DNA from 2 places in the Lactobacillus sp. ESL0263 genome. Region 2 is predicted to be linked to the other one. Evidence: predicted binding sites of a transcription regulator. Region 2 holds the regulator's gene; the other holds the start of a gene.
The links. Region 2 encodes LexA, which represses DNA repair genes until DNA is damaged. Its sites were predicted from a motif close to CNAACANNTGTTNG; they were not measured.
Positions count from the first base shown of each region.

Region 1: a site for LexA is predicted at 4,591-4,604, ahead of xerS (tyrosine recombinase XerS). Genes of this name have one in related genera too.

Region 1 covers NZ_REHL01000004.1:487,008-496,353, reverse strand. The annotation lists gene F5ESL0263_RS04385 (NFACT family protein) at 1-1,044, opposite strand, end outside; gene F5ESL0263_RS04380 (MarR family winged helix-turn-helix transcriptional regulator) at 1,396-1,809, shown strand; gene F5ESL0263_RS04375 (DegV family protein) at 1,883-2,758, shown strand; gene F5ESL0263_RS04370 (NUDIX hydrolase N-terminal domain-containing protein) at 2,808-3,443, shown strand; gene xerS (tyrosine recombinase XerS) at 3,461-4,546, opposite strand; gene F5ESL0263_RS04360 (AMP-binding protein) at 5,019-7,889, shown strand.
Region 2 covers NZ_REHL01000004.1:656,675-666,020, forward strand. The annotation lists gene F5ESL0263_RS05125 (cyclopropane-fatty-acyl-phospholipid synthase family protein) at 45-1,232, shown strand; gene F5ESL0263_RS05130 (FAD-binding oxidoreductase) at 1,387-2,787, opposite strand; gene F5ESL0263_RS05135 (ABC transporter ATP-binding protein) at 2,919-4,709, opposite strand; gene F5ESL0263_RS05140 (ABC transporter ATP-binding protein) at 4,711-6,465, opposite strand; gene F5ESL0263_RS05145 (YneF family protein) at 6,537-6,752, opposite strand; gene F5ESL0263_RS05150 (DUF896 domain-containing protein) at 6,822-7,094, opposite strand; gene lexA (transcriptional repressor LexA) at 7,239-7,862, shown strand; gene F5ESL0263_RS05160 (nucleoside phosphorylase) at 8,131-8,895, opposite strand; gene rplS (50S ribosomal protein L19) at 8,996-9,343, opposite strand.

The sequences.
Region 1 (9,346 bases), 170 kb from region 2:
ATTTTCGTAATAGTTAGGTAATTCGATTTTCGTCATACCTGGTTTAACCTGATTTAAGTTGGCATTAAGAATTTCTCCTCGAATTCGGTAACCTTCAGAATTTTCAGCCAAATCCAATTGCTTATTTAGTTTACCAATTTTTTTGGTCAACTTTTTTTGCTCATTCTTTACTAAACGCTCTATTTGACCAGATTTTTGCTTAACCCAATCCTGGTTGGCTTGATCAAGATAAAAGTCCTCTAGAGCTTCATTAATGTCCGAATATGAGCGTTCCTTAGTTAAGTCAAGATGATAGGGGAGGTATGAGAATATTTTTTGTTTATGCTCCGGAGTTTGTAAGATGAATGCTCCACTTTTATCAAATTGACCGATAAAAGTGGAAAAAGATGAGTAAGAGTAATCATCTTCTAAATAACCGGTTAGTTCATTCCTATCATCACGATCAAGCCCACCAATTTGGCGAGCAAAAGCTAGCGGTTCTTGCACTGACTTTTGCTTATTAAATTCACCTTCAGTTAACTCAAAGCCATTAATACCAGGATTCAATGGAGGAAGCTCATATTTAGCTTTGGGTAACAACATTCTAGCCCGATTTTCATCAGGATTAATTCGTTTTAGCAAATCAATAATGTGACCATCATGTTCATTATAGAGAATAACATTACTGTGTCGTCCCATTAACTCAATCGATAAGACTAGTTTAACTTGGTCGCCAAGCTCGTTCCGATTGCTAAAATGCAAGTTTACAATTCGATCTACGCCAACTTGATCAATTCCTTGAAGCACTGATCCTTCAAGATACTTCCTTAACACCATAACAAAAGTAGGTGCCTTATCAGGATTACTTATTGATTGCTTAGTTAAATAGAAGCGTGGATACTGCGCGTTTGCAGAAATAAGTAATTGGTAGTTTTTTCGTTCTTTTCGAAAAGTTAAAACCAGATCCTGATCAAAAGGCTGGTAAATTTTAGAGAGTCTGCCACCAGTTAAAACTGGTTCAATACTCTCTAAAAGACTATGAATAAACAATCCGTCAAATGCCATAATATCACCTCAAAATACGCTTTCTATTATACCAATTATTTACAAATAAGTATCTAAAGAAAGTAGTCTCAACCTGAAAATAAGATACCAGTATTACTATATTAACTAATGGATCTTACAAAATTATTTATTGCAAAAAGCAGATATACTGGTAATATAGATTTATGGTTATCGTTGCTACATAACTATAAGCTAAAAATAATATAACAGCTTTTGTAGCAATTTGATTGCTACATATGGTTCATTTGTTTCACAGCTTGGCATATATCATTCATGCTGATGGTCGTTTTAACAAATTGAATTAACAGGAAATTGTTTTTATTTGTTGCTTTATAAGAAAAAGGTAGTTAGATGGACATTTTATCTTTTAGTACAATTGCAGAAAGTATCAAAAAAGCTATTAGTAAAAAATGTGGCTTAAATCTTTCACAAACGCGCATTCTGCTATATTTTGGCAAGAATAATAATACTGCCCTCAAAATGGGTGACCTAGCTGACAAGCTTAAAATCTCTCTTTCCACATTGAGCAGACAGCTACAACAGAAAAAAACACTTGAATTAGTAATTATTACTCGCTCAGAAAATGATTCTAGTAAAACTGTTGTTCTTAATGAAAAAGGCATTGCCAAAATCAAAGAACTCAAAAGTTCTTTGAAAGAGATCGAAGCAAACTTATTTGCTGGTTTTTCTGATAAAGATATCTCAGTTTTTAATAGTATGTTTAATAAACTAGTCAAAAAAGCAGAGAAGAATTCACTTAAATAGAAAGTCGAACCGCTTGTTTTTTTATGCTATAATTCATCTATGTTGTACAGATTAGAATCGAAAGGTTATTTAGATGAAAATTGCATTGGTTACTGATAGTACTAGCGTTATTACTAAAAAAGAAGCTGAAGAAAACAATATAGTTGTTGTTCCTATTCCAATTATCATAGGTGGAAAAGAGTACTTGGAAAATATCAATATCACACCTGATCAATTGTTTGAAATGCAAAGACAAGGGGCTGATTTTCCCAAGACTTCTCAACCAAGCATTGGCGATATGATTAAGCTTTTCGATGAATTACATGATGAAGGCTATGAAGCAATCATTGCGATTACTTTATCCAGTGGTATTTCTGGGTTTTATCATACTTTATGCAATATTGCGGAGAATCATCCAAAATATAATCTACATCCAATTGATACAAGAATGACTGTTCGTTTACAAGGTGATTTGGTTTTGGCCACTTCAAGAATGATTAAAAATGGGTTAGATCTCGATACCATTCTTGAACGAGTTGAAAAAATTCGTTCCACAATTGACGAAATTTTTGTTCCTAATGACTTGAATAACCTTAGTAGAGGTGGTCGTTTAAGTAATGCTGGTGCATTTATCGGCTCAATGCTTAATATCAAACCACTGTTAACTTTTAAGGACGGTAATATCGTTGCATTTGAGAAAATTCGCTCAATGAAGCGTGCTTTTTCAAGAATTAAAAAGCTGACCACTCAAAAAATTGATGAATTACCTTATAAAGATAAAATCAAGCTTTTCATTATTGATTCAAATGATAGTGAGCAGGTCAATGAAGCTAAAGAGTGGATAGAGAAAGTGTTCCCTAACCAGAATTATTCTGTCACTACCTTTAGTCCGGTAATTGCTACGCACTTAGGTGAAAAATCGTTTGCAATTGGCTGGATGATCGATATTGATAAGATTGATTTGGGCTAAGTAGAAGCAGCTTATAGGCTGCTTCTTTTGTAATTTGAGGTAAATAAACATGGAAAAAAGAGATCAATTTACTAATTGGGCAATTGAACTTCAAAGTCTTGCTCAAGACGGATTAGCATACGGTCACGACCGGTTTGACCTAGAGAGATATACCAGAATTAGAGAAATTGCTACAGAAATGATGTCTGCTAAGACCGGTTTACCAATAAAGCAGGTAAAAGAACTCTTTAGTAGCGATGATGGATATCAGACTCCAAAATTAGCAGTTCGCGCCGCGATTTTTAACGACGAAAAAATCTTGCTTGTTAAAGAAACGACTGATGAGCATTGGTCAATGCCAGGTGGCTGGTGTGATCCTAATTTAACAACGACTGAAAATTGCATCAAAGAAGTTAAGGAAGAAGCTGGACGCGAAGTTGAAATTGAAAAAGTAATTGCGCTAATTGATAAATCCGTTAATGTTCATAATCAAAAAAGAGTAGAGCGTGCAATTAATTGTTGCAGTGTCTTTTTCCTTTGCAAAGAACTTGGCGGTAAATTCGTTGTAAACACTGAAACGACCGAATATGATTATTTTGACGTTGATCATCTTCCACCATTATCAGTAAATCGTACTACTGCAAATGAAGTAAAAATGTGCTTAAAGGCTGCACATGATCCGCATTGGCAAGTTATTTGTGACTAACATAAAAAGCTGGATAGTTAATCCAGCTTTTTTTCTTTTTGATTTTTAACATTAGCAATTTCATTTAAAGCATCACGTTGTTTCTTTTGGTCAACATGCGTATATAAGTCTGTTGCCGATGTGCCTTTTTGGCCCAATTGTTGCGCAACGAGCACTTGATCTTTAGTTACCCCATAAAGTTCGGAGGCAAGCGTATGACGCAATTTATGCGGTGTTAACGGATGGCCAAACGCTGCAGAATATTTATTAACCATTTTTTCAATTGCATTAGTTGTAATTCTCTTAGTTTGACCATGCCATCTGGTAAGAAAAAAGGCATTCTGCTTTTTATCAGCAAAATAACGCTTCTTACGTATTTCTCGATAACTGTTCAAATACTTAATCGTCCACTTTGCAATTGGTACACTGTCTCGTTGACCACCTTTACGGGTTACATCAAGTGTGGCTTTCTTTAAATTGATGTCAGCTAAGTCAATTCCTGCACACTCAGAAACTCTTATTCCAGTTCCTAAAATAAGGGCAATAATTGCCATATCGCGTTCTTTATTGATTTTAAAAGATGGCAGGGCATGCTTGTTGCACTGCTTTTCAAAATTTTTATCAATAAAATCCAAAAACTGATATTTTAAATCACCAGTATACATGTGAGACTCCAAAATATGTGCGCGGTAGTTTAACGTTTTTGTATTGTTAAGTGAGTCAATCTTCAACATAACATTTCTTTCGAAATAAGGCTCACCATTGTTATTGTCGGCTGTGATGGTTAAAAACTTAAATAAAGAGCGCAATGCATTGATTGAACGGTTAATTGTAGTAGGGGAATTTAAATTACCCTGTTGGTTTTTAACATGCCCCAAGTAATTGATATAAAGCATTATGTCGTTACGCTGAAGATTAGCCAAAGCATCAGTAGTAATATGCTGGTTGTCTTCAGCGTCAGATATTCCTTCTTGCCTTAACCAATCAAAAAAACGCCTGATTTCAGTCAAATATTGGTAAGAGGTTGCTAACGAGTGATTGGTACCAAAATTATACTCTTTAACAAAATCAGGCATTCTCTTCAATTCTTCTTCAATAAGGTCTAAGTACTTTTTAGTTTCCACGTAGTTCTCCTAACTATGCTTTTTTATCATTATAAAGCAAAAACGGAATGTATGTTTGTCTTTTTGCTAAAAAGAGTGATTAAAACAACCATTTGAAGCTAATCTCGTATAATAAATTTCTGAATAGAGCAAAAAAGCCTATCTAGATAGCACATTTATCCACTTGATATATAATTATATAATAATATTAAATAAGTAATATTTTATTAGATAAAGCTAGGCGCCTGCTTATCGGAATAGTATCATTATCGAAAAATACATAATTAATTTAAGAATACATTACTAAGGTTAGCCTTAACTAACCGGCTAAAAGCAAAGCTTTTATAGGCATTAGGAGGCATTACTTATTTTGATATAAAAGTCAATATTATAGCTTAATATTTTTTTAATATTTTTACAATATATATCTTTTATATTAGTTAAGAGAGTAATATAATTACTTCAAATGTTAAAAAGAAATCAGGTAGTGTGTATGTATATAATAAATAAATTTAAAGAGCAGGTTGAAAGGAATCCAACCAAAATAGCTGTAACAAGTAAAGCTAGGAATTATACTTTTAAAGAAATAAAGAATATTGCGGTGCAAATTGCTCAAGAGCTTGATCGAAAACAAGGTTCAAAAATAGTGGCATATTATCTTAATGATACTTGCTTTGTGCTGCCAACAGTACTTGGAATTTGGTTATCTGGTAGGATACCTATGCCCCTAGTTTCTGCTTTAAAATTACCGGAAGCAGTAAAACGTGTTGAAGACGTTGAATTTGACACCTTACTAGTTGATTTCGCAGTGAAAACAGAGCAAGAAATCATTAAAGTTAATGACTTTGACTCCAAGGAAGACTGTACATATCAAAATATAGAAAGTCCGCAATTCGAGAATAATGATACGGTTTATATCCTTTCAACTTCTGGCAGTACGGGAATACCAAAAAAGGTTTTTTTAGCAGAAAAAAATATTAATTGGATTGTCGACACTCTTTATCCTTTAATTGATATTAATCAAAATTCCAGTTTCTTGTTTTCAACCCCATACTCTTTTGACGTCTCTATAAGTGAAATATTAGCTCCCGCTGTTACCGGCTGCACTCTAGTTTGTTTAGAAAAGGGGTACAGCATTAGAGAAGTTCCGGCTGTACTTAGTAAGCAAAAAATTACTCATCTATCCCTTTCACCATCATTTGCTGATGCTCTATTGGATATAACTGATAACCAATGTTTTCTCCAACTCAAATGCGTTATGATTGCAGGAGAAAATTTTCCAATTTCATTGGCCAACAAATTGAAAACAACTTTATCCAATGGATGTAGAGTTTTTAACTTATATGGTCCAACCGAAACCACATTATACGCAACATGTCATGAATTAACTGGAAATGAACAAGAGTTTGTTCCAATCGGTAAAGCCTTGGATGGGGCCGTTGCTAAAATTTTTGATAAGGACAGACTAAAAGAAGTAGAGAAGGGCGAACTTTACATAGGAGGCAAGGGTCTTACACAAGGTTATCTACTAGATCCAGTTAAAAACAATGAGAGCTTTATAACAATTGCTGGTCATAAATATTATTCTACTGGCGATAATGTCTTTAGGAATCAGGATAATGAATTAGTCTTTCTTAATCGTCAAGATGATCAAATCGAAGTCAATGGTATTCGTATTGAGTTAGGCGAAATTCAGGCAATTGCATCGTCAATCGAGTCTATCAAATCCGCAGTTGTAAAGTACTTTAAGGGCAAAATCTATATATTTTATATTAGCTCAAATAACCAAGAAGAAGTAATCTTATCCAAACTTCCAGATTATATAAAACCAATTATCTTAAAGGTAGATCATTTCAGTTATACCTATAATCGTAAATTTGCAACGGAAAAAATGATTAATGAGTATTACACGTTAAACTCAGATGGGAACAAGGATAATGATATAAAGGCTCAAGTAGATTCTATTTTAAACAAGTATCATGTAAACCGTGTTTCTGATTTAGATTCTCTGGACTTAGTACGCTTGCTTTTAGATCTTGAACACACATTTAATATTAAAATTAATGAGGCTCAGGCTTCAATGTTGGTTACATCCAATGACGTAATAAATTTAGTTATTGCTGCTAGGAATGAGACAAATAAAAAAACTACAACTCCTACATCTAATTTAAAAGCAGATCTAATTAATCTTGCCAATATGATGAAAAACCTGTCATTCACATATGACGACGAACAAATAATGGCTTCATCATCACAACAAAGTCTTTTCAGACAACACAAGAAATCGATTATCTATACTAGTTTTAAACTAAAAGAAGTGACAGCCAAAGAGGTCGAAAAAATTAGGCAGCTTTTTTGTAAATTAGCCGAAAAAATTGATATCTTAAAGTTTGCCTGGTTCTTTAAAGATGATTCTCTTTTCTTTAAAAAAGTAAAAGAAGCCCATCCATTAATTTATATAGCTCAAGAAAACATTAGTGATAATGACTTAGCTCAGATAATGTACAGTGATGTAGGAAAGCCTGTCTATTTAGCTCTAATAAATGAGCAAACAAGTGAATTGAGATTGATATTTTCACATCACGTAATAGATGCTGCGTCCCTTCGGTTAATAGAGCATGTTTTTGTAAATGTGTATGAAAACAATTTTGACATTAAAAAATTACCAGATAGTTCTTTTGCTAGCTTTATGCAATACATTGAAAAAACTAATAAAAACAATGATTTGCAAAAACTACTGCTTAAACTTCCTGATACGAGTACTGATTTAAATTTAACAAAAGACGATAACGTTCTTCATATCATTAAATTTAAACATAAAGTGACTAGTGCGGATGACGCATATATCATAGCAATGTTCTTGATAGGTAAAGTTATTGCTCAAGAAAAAGCAATTGATACTGTCACCGGAGAATTATCGCTGAATATTCGGAAGTTTGCAGGATTTGACGCATCAAATATTATTGGAGATCTGCATTCTACTGTTCCATTCTTAATAAAAAAGGATGATTCCATTACTACATTTACAAAAAGGTATTACAACTGGAAAACTTTTTATCAAACTGGCACTGATATTCGTTATTCAATCTTTAATCATATAGGTCAAAATATGACATTCTTACCAAAATTAACAAGCAAGTGGCGTAAACTTAACTTAGCACCAAATTACATCGGTGAAACCAAGTCGCTTGACGAGGAAATAAAGGAAATTAAAAGCCTTCCTTTTAAGCCCAATTATATTACTCTCACTTCAAGCCAAGGGTATGTTTATGCTATTTCATATGGTAAATTACTACAAAAAGAAAAATATGAAGTAACACTTGCTGACAAGAAAATAAGTCTAATCAATACTGGACTTAAATAAAATGGCTATTTAGTCCACTTTTGTAACTAGGGGAGCAAAAGGATGGGGGAGTGAGTACCAGTCAGACTACTTTACATAGCATTTATTTATAAAGTACATCCTGACAAATTAATTCATCTCAACCATCAATATAGCTTGATGCGTAAGGAATATTTAACTTTAGGTTATCAAAACACAAGAGGAGAGGGGCATTTTTTATCTATTTCATGAAGTAAAGTATATTTTATTGGTGGTTTCCTATGGTTTCTTAGGCATAGGCATTTGCTCACGTCTCTAACTTATCCGCAAATCTGTATATAAAATCGAACTGACATTTTGCATTTTTACCGCAGAATCAGTTTGACTTGCTACGAAAAATTTAAAAAGCTGATCTTTAAACCTAAGATCAGCTTTTTAAATACGCGATAGAACTTTTGATAAAAAAGTTTAACTCGTTTTGATAACTTTAAACAAGTTAAACTCAAATAAATTTAACTAAGTAACTAATGGTGTACGTTTATACCTATCATTAAAATTATAGTTTTAATGATAGCAACTAAAAAAATAGCTAAACCACTTCATTTTTTGACCCAAATTGAATATTTGACCATATGGGATCCTTTAAGGAATAAACGCCCTAATTTCTCTACAAATATAATTAACTGAATAGTGAATTTCGACAATTTTCTACTTTTGTTCAAAAATCGTTTTTCTACCTTAATTGAGTGAAAATTCTGCCGAATCAACTAATCGGGTTTGATCAGTTATCGAGCAAAAATGATTTTAACGCGCTTAAAATCACTCTAACAGCACAGCAGAAGATAGTATCCGTAAACAAAGTATTTTGATCCTATTAAACTGATCTTTTTAGACAATTGAACTCAAACTTTTGCTTAACAACAAAGTTTGATGCTAGTACTAGTAATTTAAATACATGAGTAATACTCTCTGAGTAATACTCTCACTGATAAATAATACTCTCTTCAGTTTTTTATATTTAACTTTACATAATATATATTATACGAAGTTATGCATATGGAAAAATCATAAGTCCTACTTTTCAAATGAATTTTCTTTTTATTTCTTTTTTCCTACTAATCATTTTAAAAAAACTAAAATGATGACCTGTTAATGCTTAAAAAAGCTAAAACAGACAAAAATCAAATTAGTTGGTTGATTTATATTTTAGCGACAATTTCTAACCGGTATATATTAGTGAATTAGCACATTGCTTTTTTGAATGTTATTTATTTAAGTGCATCAGTGATGCCACTTCATTACTATTTTTATTTTTGGTTTTGAAACTAAATAAATGGTTATAAAAAGCGCTTTCTGTATTTACTATTTCTAGTTTATATATTATTATTAATTGTCCAAAAACTGGTCTTAAAGAAATTTTGAATAGCATTGACAGCACCTCTTTTGGTGGCTTAAACTATTATTTGCAAGCTTTTATCTCTTCACTTTAGGTTTATTTT
Region 2 (9,346 bases):
GTTAAAATAATTACGACTGTAATTGAATGGAGGAAGTCAAAAAATTGTTAGAGAAAACATTTTATAAAATGATGTTAAGTAAATCTTTTCCTTTCCCAGTGAAAGTAACCTATTGGGATGGTAAGAGTGAAGTTTATGGCAATGGCAACCCAAACATTGAAATCATTTTTAATGAAAAAATTCCAGTTAATGAAATCACCCGTAATGCTTCATTAGCACTCGGCGAAGCATACATGGATAAAAAGATTGAAATCAAGGGCAGTATACAGGAACTTATCCTTGGAGCTTATGAAAGCCCAAACAGTTTTATGCGGTCTAGTAAATTCCGCAAATTTATGCCTAAGCAAAATCATACTGAACAACAGAGTGAAAAAGACGTTCAAAGTCACTATGATATCGGTAATGATTTCTATAAGTTGTGGCTTGACCCTACGATGACCTACTCATGTGCATACTTCAAGGAAGGTAATCAAGACGACCTTGAAAAGGCTCAAATTGATAAAATCAATCACATTCTTGATAAACTACATCCACAAAAAGGTAAAACTCTTTTAGATATAGGTTGTGGCTGGGGAACGCTTATGTTGACTTCAGCCAAAGAATATGATCTTAAGGTTACTGGTGTAACTTTAAGCGAAGAACAATATAAACTTGTTCAAAAGAAAATTTACGATGAAAATCTACAGGATCAGGTAGAAGTTAAGCTAGAAGACTATCGCGAACTTGGCGACCAACAATGGGATTACATTACTTCAGTTGGCATGTTTGAGCATGTTGGTAAAGAAAATCTTGGTCAGTATTTTAATGACGTTGCAAAATACCTTAAAAAAGACGGCGTTGCCCTAATCCACGGAATTACCCGCCAACAAGGTGGCGCTAGCAATGCTTGGATTGATAAGTACATCTTCCCAGGTGGCTATATCCCAGGACTAGATGAAAATGTTCATCATATTGTCGAAAATGGCATGCAAATTGATGACATTGAAATGTTAAGACGCCATTATCAACGAACAATTGAAATTTGGGATAAAAACTTTAACAATCATCGTGATGTTATTCAAAAAAACATGGGTGAACGCTTCACTAGAATGTGGGACCTTTATTTACAAGCATGTGCTGCCTCCTTTGAATCGGGAAATATTGATGTAGTTCAATATCTCCTAACCAAAGGGCCATCTGGTAAAAACTTACCAATGACTCGTGATTACATGCTTAAAAATCAAAGCAAATAAGTTATAACTCGATTTTAAAAAGATTTAGTTACGTATTTTATCGTAACTAGTCTTTTTTATTTTAAATTAGAAATTTTTGCTAAAAATAAAAACAACCTTCGAATTCAATTATGATATCGAAAGTTGTTTTATTAACTATTTAACTTCTATATTGTTACATCTTAAAGATTTTGCCAGGGTTAACCACTTCATTAGGATCAAACAACTTCTTAACTTGACGTAAAAGCTCAGTGTAGTCGTGACCATAGAAATCTTCATAGTAACCAGCACGAGCATAACCAATACCGTGTTCGCCGGACATATTACCATCAAGTGATTTAGCTGTCTTGTATAATTCTGAAATTACTTTATCACTTGTCTTGGCGTATTCTTCATCAGACATGTCGTCAGAGCAAAGATAAATATGTAGGTTTCCATCGCCAGCATGTCCAAAGTTTGGAATTCTAATATTCAATTCGTTTTCAAGCTCTTCAATACGATCTAAAACCTCTGGAATGTGGTTAATCGGAACACAGACATCGATTTCATCCATCTTTGGAGTTGACTTTTGAATTGCAAGAAGTAATTCTTCACGACATTTCCAAATTTTCTTAGCTTCTTCTGAATCGGCACTTAAGATAACTGCATCTTCAGCTTTAAATTCTTTTACAGCTTCCAATGCTTGTTTCAGTTCTGCTTGCCACTCTTCTTCAGTAAATGAATCGAGGCCCATGATAATAAAACCATCACCATTTTTAATTGGGAATTCATCGTCTGCGTATTTTTCCCATAAGTTAATCACTTTACGTCCCATGAATTCAACTGTAGTTGGAACAACACCGGAAGCAAGAATTGCTGGAACTGATCTAATTGCATCATTCAAAGTTGGGAAAGGAATAATTGCATTAATTGATTTGCGTGGCTTTGGATACAATCTCAATGTAACTTCAGTAACAACGCCAAGCGTACCTTCTGAACCAATAATCAAATCTTTTAGAGAATAACCTGATGAAGATTTAACTGCTTTAGAGCCAAACTTATACAATTTTCCGTTAGTTAAAACAACCTTCAATTCGCGGATGTGCTCTCTTGTAACACCATACTTGATTGCTTTTAAACCACCGGCATTTGTATCAACATTACCACCGATTGTAGCCCAGTGCATAGCAGGTGCAGGCATATAAGTAAATGGCTTATCAGCAAGATATTCTTCAATATCCTTTAATCTGATTCCTGCTTGAACTGTCATAGTTAACCCATCCGGATCATATTCTAAAATACGGTTCATTTTAACCATATCGAGTGAGATACCACCATCAACAGATAAATTGGCACCCATTAACCCAGTTGAATTACCACGTGGTACCAAAGGAATATGATGATCACTCGCATATTTAACAACATTTTCTACTTCTTGATTAGTAACTGGTTGAATTACTAATTCTGGCATTGCTGTTACTGTTCTAAATTGGTCATGATCCCAATGTTTAGTTGGCTCTGTAACAAAACGCTCAGGTTCTGAAATAAATTTACGTAAATTTTCACGATCAGTATCATTAATTTGATGGTATTCCATTTCAAACTTCCTATTTCTAAAACATAAATATTTTTAATTGTTATTATAATTAATTTACATCTTTATGTAACCGCTGTCAACAATTGGTGTAAAAGAAAAGCACGGGATAATTAAATAACCCGTGCATAAACTTATTTTTGACTGTTTTGCAACTTATATAAGTTGTAGTAATAACCTTTTTGAGCTAATAATTGTTCATGATTTCCATGTTCAACTATTTTACCATCGTTTAAAACGATAATTTGATCAGCATCAACAATTGTCGACAATCGGTGTGCAATGGCCAAAGTAGTTCGGCCTTTTCTTAAACTCTTTAAGGCAGTTTGAATTAATGTTTCAGTTTCAGTATCAACATTAGCCGTTGCCTCATCAAGAACTAAAATTTTCGGATCAGTGACTAAAGTACGTGCAAAGGAAATCAGTTGTCGTTGTCCCTGACTGAACTCGCTACCGCCTTCACCAACCTTGGCATGATATTTACCAGGTAGATTTTCGATAAAGCCGTCTGCTTGAACAGTTTTAGCTGCATCCTTAATTTCCTCATCAGTGATATTTTTATTATAAAGTCTAATATTAGAATTCACATCACCATAAAACATGAATGGCTCCTGTAAAACTAGACCCAGTTTTTTGCGAAGCTCTTCTTTTGGATACTTCTTTATATCTACACCATCAATTAGTACTTGCCCCTTGTAGAATTCATAAAAACGCATCATTACGTTGATAATTGAACTCTTACCGGAACCAGTGTGTCCAACAATTCCCAAGGTTTCACCTGGATTAACAGTAAAAGAAATATCATGCAATATTTCATTTTTACCATCATATGAAAAGCTTACGTGCTTAAATTCAATTTTACCTTTAGTAATTGTTAAGCCTTTTTCAGCTTGCTGCTTAGGTTCAAAGTCTGTATTGTCAAGAATTCTAAAAATTCTCTTTCCTGCAACAATTCCATCTTGAAAGAAGGTCATTTGATCCATCATATTAGCAATTGGATTGAAGAATTGCGAGATATATTGTGAAAATGCATAAACCACACCTGCAGGAACAAAAGTCTCACGTAGTGGAAAACCAAAGTACATCAAGGTTAAAGCAAGTGCTATCGAGTAAAGCATACTCGTTAACGGTGATAAAAGTAATGAATTAAGGTTTATCATACTAAAACGCGTCTTCATTAAAGAAGTGTTTTCATGTTCAAAATTATCAGTCATCCGCTTTTCTTGTTTGAATTGCTGAATTAAAGAAACCCCTTCAATTGATTCGTTTAAATTCGTATTAATGCGACTTAAGCGCTCGCGATAATTTCGGTATAACTTTGAACTTCTCTTAGAATATTGCCAAATAATTAGCAATAAAATGGGTAAAAATGCCAAAACAATTAAACCAGCATAGAAGTTAGTCGTAAACATCGCTACTAGAGCGGAAATAATTGAGAAGAATGACATGACTACACTTGAAAGTACAACTAAGAAGTTGCTCAAAGTCATCGTATCGTTAGTAACACGCGAAACGATTGACCCGGCTGGAGTTTGATCAAAATAGCGCATTCCCAAGCTTTGCAATTGCTTATATAATGCTGACCGTAAACTCTCAAGCGATTTTTCAGAACCTAAAGCAAAAAAGTACTCGTAAGTAAACTGCAAAACCGCTTTGATAACCGAACCAAAAGCATATAAGAAACCAGCAAATAAGATGATTTGGGTTGTAACACTCTCTTTAACTAAGTAATTGTCCAAAAAGAACTGCAATCCATATGGTAGAAGCATGTTGATTACACTAACCAAAAATGCTCCGATACCTGCAATAATCATTTCATTTTTGAACCGCATTACAAAACGCATTAAACGCTTGAAGATACTGATTTGTTCTTTTACAGGTATTTCCTTTGACCAAACAGATTCATAATTACTTTGTTCGTCCATCCTATTCACCTACCTTTGCTTCTAATTCTTGGCGTTGCCACATGTCTGCATACCAGCCATTTTCTGCTAAAAGCTGATCATGTGTTCCTCTTTCAACAATTTGACCGTCCTTTAGAACCAAAATTAAATCGGCATTCATAACTGAGGTCAGTCTGTGCGTAGCAATTAAAGTAGTTTTACCTTCACGCTCTTTACTTAGTGATTTCAAAATTGCCATCTCAGTTTTTGCGTCAACAGCGGATAAAGCATCATCTAGGACTAAAATTTGACTTTGCTTCAACAAAGCTCGTGCAATTGACATTCTTTGTTTCTGTCCCCCAGAAAGAGAAACGCCGTTTTCACCAACAAGAGTGTTGTAGCCACCAGGCATTTGCAAAATATCATTGTGCAAATCACTCTTTTTAGCAGCTGACACAATCGCACTCTCATCTGAATTTGCATCTGAAAAAGCAATATTCTTTTGAATACTTGTTGAGAAAAGATAATTATCTTGCGGAACATATGAAATCTGACGCAATAAAACATTTAATGGTATTTCTCTAATATCGTGACCATTTAATGTTATTTTCCCATCATATTTATCAAATTCACGCAGCAACAGCTGAATAATCGTAGTTTTACCTGCTCCGACCTTCCCAACTAGTCCAAGTGTCTGCCCTGTTTTTAGAGTGAAATCAATATTGTGCAGCACTGGAATTTGTGGCTCATCAGGATAAGCAAAAGATTTTACTTGATATTTCAAATCACCTGCAATATCTTGAGCTTGGAGACTTTGATCAGCATGTTGATCGGTAATTTCAGGTTTTTCATCAAGTAGTTTTTCAACTCGATCATAGCTTGCGCTACCTCGCTCAAGGATATTAAATAGGTAACCAATTGCAAACATAGGCCAAACCATATTCCCGATATAGGCAATAAATGATACAAGTTGCCCAATTGATAAAGCCTTGTGGCTAACCAACAATCCACCATAAATAATAGTTATTGTATAGGTCAGTCCAATAAGAAGCGTTCCCAATGGGTCAAATAATGAATCCCACTTAAAGACACGTTTATTGATTTTAATCGTATCATTAACCATGTCATTGAAGGCTTCAGTATCTTCTTTTCCTTGACCAAAGGTTTTTAGAACCTTAATCCCAGAAATCGATTCCTGAGTTTTATTGTTTAAACGAGAAAAAGCAGCCTGTGATTCATCAAACGCACCGTATAGCTGATCGCCTAATTTCCATGCCCCCCAGGCAAGAAATGGTAATGGAATAAGTGCAACGATTGTTAACCGCCAATCAACAAATACTATCATTGCGACCATTGTTGTTACACTCATCAAAAGTGAATCAACTAATGTCAATACACCTTCACCCGCAACTTCCTGAATCGCTGAAACATCATTAGTGGCGTGTGCCATTAGGTCACCTGTTCTATGGCGTTGATAGAATGTACGATCCATTTCCATAAAGTGCTCAAACAGTTTAGAGCGCATTTGCAATTCTAATTCGGCTGCACCACCCCAAATTTGACGACGCCAAAAATAGCGGAAAGCATATAAAACTAACGCAGCTAGTACAATGGCTAAGATTAAAGTCGCATATTCTTGCCAAGAAATATGACCTTTATCTAATTGATCAGCCATTAAACCCAAAATTCTTGGTGGTACTAAGTTAATTATTGAAGTTAGTGCTAGAAAAGCAACACCGATTAAATAGCGTTTCTTTTCCTTTTTAAAAAACCAGCCTAACTTAAAAAATATACCCATTTTTCACCTGTCTTTCAAAATAAAAAGGCGGAAGAAATAATCCTCCGTCTGATGTCAATCTAGTTAAGATTTTATTTTTGATGTTTCATCATGTTCATCACTTGGTTTACCTTTTTAGCAGAAGGTTTTTGACCCATTTGTGACATCATGGCAACAATCATATCTTCACTGATTGGTGGATTATCTTTAAAATATTTCTTCATGTATGCTCTAGCACCATAAAATCCGCCAACAAGACCTATTAGCAGCGCTACAATAATTAATACAATTGCTAATCCTAAATTCATAAAATAATCACCTCAATTTGTCCAATAGTTATATCTTACCTAAAAAATAAGTAAATTAAAAGCTATAAATCAGTCTTTTCTCAAGCCTTTCTTACGCTGTGCCTTTTTTGCTTTTTCGGAAGTTACTTCTTTACCATTTTTATCTACGATAACCAAGTCTTCGACGTCTTGTTTAAAGCCAGCACGGAAATTTCTGATAAATTCTTTGTGAAGCTTTTGTCGCTCCTCTTCTTCTTCTTTTGTTAACCCCTGAGCTTCTTTCTTATGGTATAACTCATTGATTCTATCAGTTAGTTTTTTTTCTTGTTCTTCAGTTAATCTTTGTTCATTATTTTCAGTCATTTTTGCACCTCTCATTTGTAAAAGTCTACCTTACTTTTTGGATAAAAAAAAGAATAATTATTTAGAACGCCTGTTTGTATTAGGCAACATTATTTGTTAGAATGTAGTTAATACAAAGAATTAACTAACGAATGGGAGAAAAAAATGACCAATAAGCAAAGTTCTAAGCAACTACAAATTCTTCGTTATATATATGATACCGTTGAAAAACGCGGATTCCCTCCCACTGTTAGAGAAATTTGCCAAGGAGTTGAACTCTCATCAACTTCTACAGTTCACGGTCATCTTTCTAGATTAGAAAGAAAAGGCTTAATTGTTAAGGACGCAACTAAACCTCGAGCACTAGAAATAACAGAAGAAGGCAAAAAGGCACTTGGTGTCAAGCCTACTGATATTCCCGTTGTTGGTGATGTCACAGCAGGTCAGCCTATTTTAGCCGTTGAAGATATTGAAGATTATTTCCCACTTCCCCCTGATTTAGCTAATGATGCTGGCGACTTATTCATGCTACGAGTTCACGGCGAAAGCATGATTAACGCTGGTATTTTAAACGGAGATAATGTAATTGTCCGTAAACAAAGCTCTGCTACTAACGGTGAGATTGTTGTTGCAATGACCGATGAAAATGAAGCAACCGTCAAGCGGTTCTATAAAGAAAAAGATCATTACCGTTTACAGCCAGAAAATGATAGTATGGCACCAATACTCTTGAACAGCGTTCATATCTTAGGTAAAGTTGTTGGCTTATATCGAAACAACATTATTTAGAAACTATTTATTACACCATTGAAATTTACGAACTAGTTTTATTCGGAATTCAATGGTTTTTTTCTACATTTTTGAGTCGCATCTAAATAAAGCAGAAATGCAAAATTTGTCCTTTTATCTTTCCACAGCAATTATTAAAATGTAATTCACAAATTTTTGAAGTTATTTCAGTATTGAATGCTGTTATATCAATATTTGCTTTAAACTTTGTGAAATACAGCATAGTTTCACATTGGTTTCACACTTCTATTTTTCACAAAGTTGGAAATTAAATGTTTGCTATAATATTTGCTGCTAAATTGATGGCTGTCTCATGAGCATCCCTGCCCCAACCTCTTTCGTCATGCTTTTCTATGTCTTTAAGAGAATCTGCCGTAAATAATATTTGTGCAAAATCTGCCTCTCTAAATTGTGCACACGCAGCCATTGCTGCACATTCCATCTCTACACAAGAGGCTCCCAACTCTTTAGCCTGCTTTACTTTCTTGATAGTTTCCCTAAAGAAGCCATCAGTAGTCCAGGTAGTTACTTCTTCAACCTTAAGACCTTCTTCATTCAGCAATTTTTTGGTCTTAGTTAAAAACTCTGACTTTAAGTCAATATACGTTCCTGGTTTCATATAATGAAAGGATGTACCCTCGTCTCTAATAGCTTTTGTAGGCACTAGAAAATAGTTCTCTGGTAAATCAACTAAGCACCCTGCTGATCCTATTGCTAAAATCTGTTTAACACCATAACTTATTAGCCAATCTAATAGCTCTACAGCAGCTGCAGCACCTATCTTTGCCTGACAAAAAGTAATTTTTTGTCCATCTAAATCAACCTCATATATTGGGGTTTCTCCTTCAAAGCAGTCAAAGAACCCAATTTTTTTATGAGGACAACGAGCCAAAAAATCACTGATTACATCAGGAGTTAAGAATGCGAACAGCAGCTTGGGCTGAAATGGAAAGTGATTAATTTCTTTTTCGTGATCTGGTTCTAAAACAGCCCGCGGTTCAGGATCAAATTCTAACAAAAATGGTTCTTTCATAGTTCTTTTCCTCATTAAAAATATTTTAATAAATATTTTAACATAAACAAAAAAGAGAATCACTCCATTGCGGAGTGATTCTCTTTTACTTAAACGTGAATTAACGACGCTTTTCTGCGATTCTTGCAGATTTACCATGACGTTCACGTAAGTAGTAAAGCTTAGCACGACGTACACGACCGTGACGTAATACTTCAATCTTAGCTACTCGAGGGTCATTTACTGGGAAGGTACGTTCAACACCAACACCAGAAGCAATCTTACGTACAGTATAAGTTGCAGCAATACCTGCACCCTTACGCTTGATTACAACACCTTCGAACATCTGAATACGTTCGTGAGAACCTTCAACAACACGTACGTGAACACGAACAGTGTCACCAGCACGGAAGTCAGGAATATCATCACGTAATTGTTCTTTAGTTAATTCTTGAATTAATGGATCCATATT